One region of the Nocardiopsis sp. NPDC058789 genome, then DNA from elsewhere that is predicted to be linked to it. Evidence: riboswitches for the same ligand, from Rfam matches in the RefSeq annotation. Region 1 holds a riboswitch; the other holds the start of a gene.
What was found. A riboswitch is a leader RNA that binds a small molecule or an ion and turns the genes downstream of it on or off. The one in region 1 is predicted to bind thiamine pyrophosphate.

Region 1 (3,200 bases):
GGGTCGGTCGAGGTCGGCCGGATCGCCCGGACCGGCCGGATTCCGCTCGGCTACTACAACGATCCGATCGCCACCGCGCGCACGTTCCCCACGGACGGTGACGGGCGGCGCTGGGCGCTGTCGGGCGACTACGGCACGAGGGCCGGAGACGGTTCCATCGTGCTGCTGGGCCGGGGCAGCGTGGTGATCAACACCGCCGGGGAGAAGGTCTACCCCGAGGAGGTGGAGGCCGTGCTCAAGGCGCACCCCTCGGTGGAGGACGTGATCGTGGTGCCCTCCCCGGACGAGAGGCTGGGCCAGAAGGTGACGGCCCTGGTGTCGCTGGCCTCCGGTTCGGCTCGGGACGAGGGCGCGCTGCGGGCGCACTGCCGGGTGCGCCTGGCCGGGTTCAAGGTGCCTCGGACGGTGCACTTCGTGGACAGGGTGCGACGCACGGCGGTGGGCAAGCAGGACTACCGGTGGGCGGCGTCGGTGGCCGGGGAGGACCCGGCCGCGCCCGCCGTTCCGACCTCGCGACTGTCCGGTTCGCGCCGGATCTGAGACCGGTTCCACGCCGTCGTCGTCACGATCCGTTTTCGGACCACGGACCTCGCGGACTGATACCTGACCAAAACCCGGATTCTCCGGGCGATCGGACGCCTTCACCCCGTCCGGCGCCGCTAGAATCGGCACTGCCCGGCCCGGGGCCTGACGGCTCTCCTCCCCCTCGCACGGCCCGGGCGGCACACATCCCCGCGCGGGCCGGAGCATCGAACCGGTGGAGGTCGCCTCCATGACCCGCGTGGTACAGCACCCCTTTGACCCGCCGGTCGACCGTTCGCACGGACCGGCGACCCCATCAGGACGGAGGACGGCGCCCTCTCCCGGGAACCCCCCGGGCCAGCGCCCGACAACATGGCCAAGTCAGTAGGCTCCTACATCTTCAACGCGGTGCGCGGCGGCGCCGTCGGCACCTCCGAGGCACTGCCCGGCATCAGCGGCGGCACGGTCGCGCTGATGGTCGGCCTCTACGACAAGCTGATCGGTGGCGCGGGCCACGTGGTCAGCGGCATCAAGCGCTACGTCACGGACGTTCCCCGGGGCCGCGGCAAGGAGCGCGCCCAGGAGCAGTTCCGCCAGGTGGACTGGTCGGTGCTCGTCCCCGCCCTCATCGGCATGGCCGTCGCGCTCATCCTGGCCGCCATCTTCCTCGCCCCGCTGGTGGAGGTCTACGAGCAGTACGCGTACGCGCTGTTCTTCGGCCTGGTCCTGGCCTGCCTGTGGATCCCCTACACCGGCGCGGGCAAGAAGTGGAAGGCCTGGCACTACGCGGTGGCCCTGGTCTTCGCGGTGCTCGCCTTCCTGCTCACCGGCCTGCCCGGCGCCAACCTGCCCACCCACCCGGTGATCGTCTTCTTCGCGGCCGCCGTCGCCATCTGCGCCCTGGTGCTGCCGGGCCTGTCGGGTTCCTTCATCCTGCTGATCCTGGGCCTGTACGAGCCGACCATGGCCGCCCTGCGCGCGGCTGACCTGCCCTACATCACCGTCTTCGTGCTGGGCATGATCACCGGTCTGGCCCTGTTCGTGAAGGTGCTCCAGTTCCTGCTGGAGAACCACCACCACATCACCCTCGTGGTGCTCACCGGTCTGATGGCCGGTTCGCTGCGCGCCCTGTGGCCGTGGCAGGACCACAACCGCGATCTGGTTCCGATGAGCGACGTCCCCGTGACGCTGGCCTTCGCGGTCGGCGGCTTCGTGGTGGTCGTCGGCATGATCGTCTGGGAGCGGCGCAAGCACGCCCAGCAGGAGCAGGTGGAGACCCGCCACAACGTCACCGTCTGACCGCGCGGAGGGGGGCGGTCCGCCCCGGCGGACCGTCCACTACAGTCGAAACCACCACAGACCAACACTGATGCCGGGGCCGCGAGGCCCCGGCGGCGCGGGGTGCCGGAGAGAGTCCTCCCGGCTGAGAGCACACCCGTCGAACCTGCCCTAGTTCGTACTAGCGAAGGAACGCCAATGAGCGCGTACAACGTCGTGTCCATCGCCGGAAGCGACCCCAGCGGGGGCGCCGGTGTCCAGGCCGACCTGAAGTCGTTCTCCGCCCACGGGGTCTTCGGGATGACCGTGGTGACGGCGTTGACCGCCCAGTCCACACGCGGGGTCACCGGGGTCCACGGTGTCCCCGCGTCCTTCGTCACCGACCAGATGGACACCCTGTTCACCGACGCGACCGTGCACGCGGTCAAGGTGGGGATGCTGTCCACGTCGGAGGTCACCGAGGCGGTCGCGGCCGCCGTCGACCGCTACGCGCTGCCGAACGTGGTCGTGGACCCGGTGATGGTGGCCAAGAGCGGTGACCGCCTCCTGGAGCGGTCCGCGATCGAGGCCCTGCGCACCGTCCTGCTGCCGCGCGCCGACCTGCTCACCCCCAACCTCCCCGAGGCCGCCGACCTGCTCGGCGAGACCGAGGCCACCGGCCTCAAGGAGATGCGGGGACAGGCCGAACGCCTCCTCGAACTCGGTCCGCGCCGCGTCCTGCTCAAGGGCGGGCACCTGCCCGGTGAGGAGAGTGTCGACCTGCTGGTCGACGGCGTCTCGGAGCCGGTGGAGTTCCGTGCCGGGCGGGTGGCCACCCGCAACACCCACGGCACCGGCTGCACGCTCTCCTCCTCGATCGCCGCCCTCCTCCCCCAGCGCCCGGACACGGTGGCCGCCGTTTCCGACGCCAAGGCCTACCTCACCGAGGCCCTGCGCCACGCCGACGAGATCCACGCGGGCGACGGCCAGGGACCGGTGCACCACTTCCACGCCTGGTGGTGAACGGACGACACCACGCGAAGGGGGGACCGGCCACCGTGGCCGGTCCCCCTCGTCGTCGGCCGGGGGACCCGTCCCCCGGCCGGAGCGCACTACTTGCTGACGTCGTCCATGATCACGTCCGGGTTCTTCCACTCGGGATGGCCGAAGAACTTCCGTGTCTCCGCGACCACCACCGGGGAGAGCAGGATCAGACCCACCAGGTTCGGCAGTGCCATCAGACCGTTGGCGATGTCGCTGAACAGCCAGACCGACTCGATGCTGGCGGTCGCGCCGACGTAGACGACCCCGATGAACACCAGGCGGTAGGGCAGGACCAGGTAGCGCTTGCCCTTGGCCAGGTACACCATGCAGCGTTCGCCGTAGTACGACCAGCCGAGGATCGTCGTGTACGCGAAGAC
Region 2 (3,200 bases), on a different contig from region 1:
CGGCGATCGCGAGCACGGGCGGCCTGCGCCAGAGAACCTCCGGGGTCGGGACCGGCGCGAGGGACATCGCCTCGACCTCGACGTCGACACGCGCCTGGTCGGCGTCCACCTTCAGGAACACGTCACCGACGCGCAGTGTCGCGCGCTCGGAGTGGGCGACGACGACCTCGACCTCATCCATGGTGGACCAGTATCCCCGGGACGGCCGTCGAGGTCACCGGGTTTTCGCGACGGTCAGGCGTCGCCGCGCCGTGCGGTCAGGCGGGCCCGGAGCGCGCTGGCCGCCGCTCGCGGATCCTCGGCCTCGGTGACGGCGCGCACCACGACCACGCGGGTGGCCCCGGCGTCCAGCACCCGGTCCACGTTCTCCAGGTCGATGCCGCCGATCGCGAACCAGGGCCGGTCGGTGCCGAGCGCGGCCGCGCGCTCCACCAGTTCGAGTCCGGCCGCCGGGCGGCCCGGCTTGGTCGGGGTCGCCCAGGTCGGGCCCACGCAGAAGTAGTCGCTCCCGGGCTCCTCCGCCGAACGGGCGGCGGCCTCGGGGTCGTTGTTGGAGCGGCCGACCAGCGGGTCGGCGCCGATGATGTCGCGGGCCAGGGGAACCGGCAGGTCGCGCTGGCCCAGGTGCAGGACGTCGGCGCGTACCGCGCGGGCGATGTCGGCGCGGTCGTTGACGGCGAGCAGGGCCCCGTGGCGCTCGCACGCCTCCCGCAGGACCTCCAGGGCGGCCAGTTCCTGGCGGGCCTCCAAGCCCTTGTCCCGGAGCTGGATGATGTCCACGCCTCCGGCCAGGGCGGCGTCCGCGAACTCCGCGAGATCACCGCTCTCGGTCCGGGCGTCGGTGCACAGGTACAGAAGGGATGCGTCCAGGCGCTCGCGCAGGCTGGTTCCGTGGCTCGTCCTCACGCGCCCCACCCTAACCAACGGCCCGGGGGACGTCACCGGGGTGGTGCGTCCCCGGGCCGTGGACGGCTCAGAAGGCCATGCCCTGGGCCCGCCGACGGACCTCGGTGCCCCGGTTCTCCCGCATGGCCTGGATCGGCGTGCCCGGCAGGGTGTCGTCCGGGGTGAACAGCCAACGCAGGGCCTCCTCGGTGGAGAAACCGGCGTCGGTCAGCAGCACGATGGTGCCCGGCAGACCCTTGACCAGGTCCGGGCCGTCCAGGAAGGCGGCGGGGATGCAGAGTTCGCCACCGCGCACCACGCCCATGAGGCGGTTCTCGCGGATGAGCGTCTTGATGCGGTTGGGGCTCACGCCCAGCGGCGCGGCCGCCTCACGCAGGGTCAGCCATTCGCCGACGAGTTCGTCGAGTTCACGATCGCTTTGTGTCACCCACCCAATCTGCCACACCCGGCCGGGCTCCGGAGACCATCGCCCCGCCCCCGGACGCCCCGCCTGGGAGATCCCCGCCACGACCGCCCTGGACGGGTTGTCCTAGGATGAGGGCGAGGACATGTCCCGCGGGAGCCGGGTGGACCCGGCTGAGAGGGAGGCTCACCGCCTCCGACCGCACGAACCTGATCCGGGTCATTCCGGCGAAGGGAGTGGAACACGGCGCCGTGCGCAGCAACGAGGTTCCCCCACAGAAGACGATTCATCCCACCAATGCGGTGGTCGTGGTCGGCGGCGGCGTCATCGGCCGGGTCACTGCCTGGCGGGCCGCCCAGCGCGGCCTGTCCGTGACCCTGGTCGAGCCCGACCCCGTCACGGCGCCCTCCGACGCCCGCGCCTCCTCGACCGTCGCGGCGGGCATGCTCACCCCCGCGACCGAGGCGGTCTTCGGCGAGGAGGAGCTCATGGAGCTCGGGGTGCGCTCGGCGCGCCTCTACGACGACTTCGTCGCCGAACTCCAGGAGGCCAGCGGGATCGACGTCGGCCACCGCCGCACCGGGACGCTGCTGGTCGCCTTCGACCGCGACGACCTCGCGGTCCTCACCGACCTCCACGCGCTCCAACAGCGCCTGGGCATCCCCACCCAGCGGCTCACCAGCCGCGAGTGCCGACGCCTCGAACCCACGCTCGCTCCGGGCGTGCGCGGTGGCGTGCTGGCCCCCGAGGACCACTCCGTGAACCCGCGCGCGCTGCTCCTGGCCCTGGCGCGGGCCGGGGAGCGGGCGGGCGTTCGCGAGGTCCCCGGGTACGCGGAGGAGATCACCTCCCCCGGGGCTGACGGCGCGCGCCTGGGCGTACGCCTGGCCGACGGGACCGCACTGCCCGCCGCGCAGGTGGTGCTCGCCGCCGGATGCTGGGGCGACCGGGTACGGGTGCCCGAACCGGTGGTTCCGCCGCTGCGCCCGGTCAAGGGGCAGCTGCTGCGCGCCCGGGTGCCCGCCGGGGAACCGCCGCTGGTCACGCGCACCGTGCGCGGCCTGGTGCGCGGGTTCCCCGTCTACCTGGTGCCCCGGGCCGACGGCGAGGTGATCGTCGGCGCCACCCAGGAGGAGCTGGGCCACGACACCTCCCTGACGGTCGGCGGGCTCTGGCAGGTCCTGCGGGACGCGCGCGAGCTCGTCCCGGGGGTGAGCGAGCTGGAGGTCGTCGAGACCTGCGTGGGGCTGCGGCCGGGTTCCCCCGACAACGAACCCCTCCTGGGGCCCACACGGGTCCCGGGACTGCACCTGGCCGCCGGACACTTTCGGCACGGGGTCCTGCTGGCCCCGGTGACCGGGGAGGTCATGGCCGAGGCACTCACCACCGGCGCGCTGCCCCCGTACGCGCGCCGGTTCTCAGCCAGCAGACGGACGTGGGAGTAGCAGTGGAACTGATCATCAACGGACAGGCCCGGGACAGCGAGGCGACCACCGTGGACGGGGTCGTGCGCGACCTCACCGACGCCGGGGACGGCGCCGTCCCCGGCGGGATCGCCGTCGCGGTCAACGACGAGGTGGTGCGACGCACCGCCTGGACGGACACCGAGCTCTCCGCGGGCGACCGCGTGGACGTGCTCACCGCCGTACAGGGAGGCTGAACCATGACACAGACGTCCGAGTCCGTGACCGTCGCGGCACACGTGTCGGAGGACCCGCTGGTCATCTCGGGGGTCTCCTTCGGGTCCCGACTCATCACCGGCACCGGCGGGGCGCCCTCGCTGGAGGTCCTGGAGGACGCCCTCCTGGCGTCGGGAACCGAACTCACCACCGTGGCCATGCGCCGGATCACCCCGGGCACCCAGGGGTCGGTGTGGGACGTCCTGGAGCGC

Region 2: it holds a riboswitch for thiamine pyrophosphate, as region 1 does, so the genes downstream of both, thiO (glycine oxidase ThiO) here and thiD (bifunctional hydroxymethylpyrimidine kinase/phosphomethylpyrimidine kinase) in region 1, are expected to answer to the same signal.

What each region holds. Positions count from the first base shown of each region.
Region 1 is NZ_JBHYOW010000004.1:147,438-150,637, forward strand. Features, by position in the region: gene ACFW3L_RS06760 (acyl-CoA synthetase) at 1-540, shown strand, start outside; gene ACFW3L_RS06765 (DUF368 domain-containing protein) at 895-1,821, shown strand; TPP riboswitch at 1,910-2,010, shown strand; gene thiD (bifunctional hydroxymethylpyrimidine kinase/phosphomethylpyrimidine kinase) at 1,999-2,802, shown strand; gene ACFW3L_RS06775 (alanine/glycine:cation symporter family protein) at 2,892-3,200, opposite strand, start outside.
Region 2 is NZ_JBHYOW010000013.1:24,027-27,226, forward strand. Features, by position in the region: gene ACFW3L_RS19685 (phosphotransferase family protein) at 1-181, opposite strand, end outside; gene thiE (thiamine phosphate synthase) at 235-906, opposite strand; gene ACFW3L_RS19695 (Rv2175c family DNA-binding protein) at 974-1,333, opposite strand; TPP riboswitch at 1,452-1,562, shown strand; gene thiO (glycine oxidase ThiO) at 1,561-2,754, shown strand; gene thiS (sulfur carrier protein ThiS) at 2,757-2,969, shown strand; gene ACFW3L_RS19710 (thiazole synthase) at 2,973-3,200, shown strand, end outside.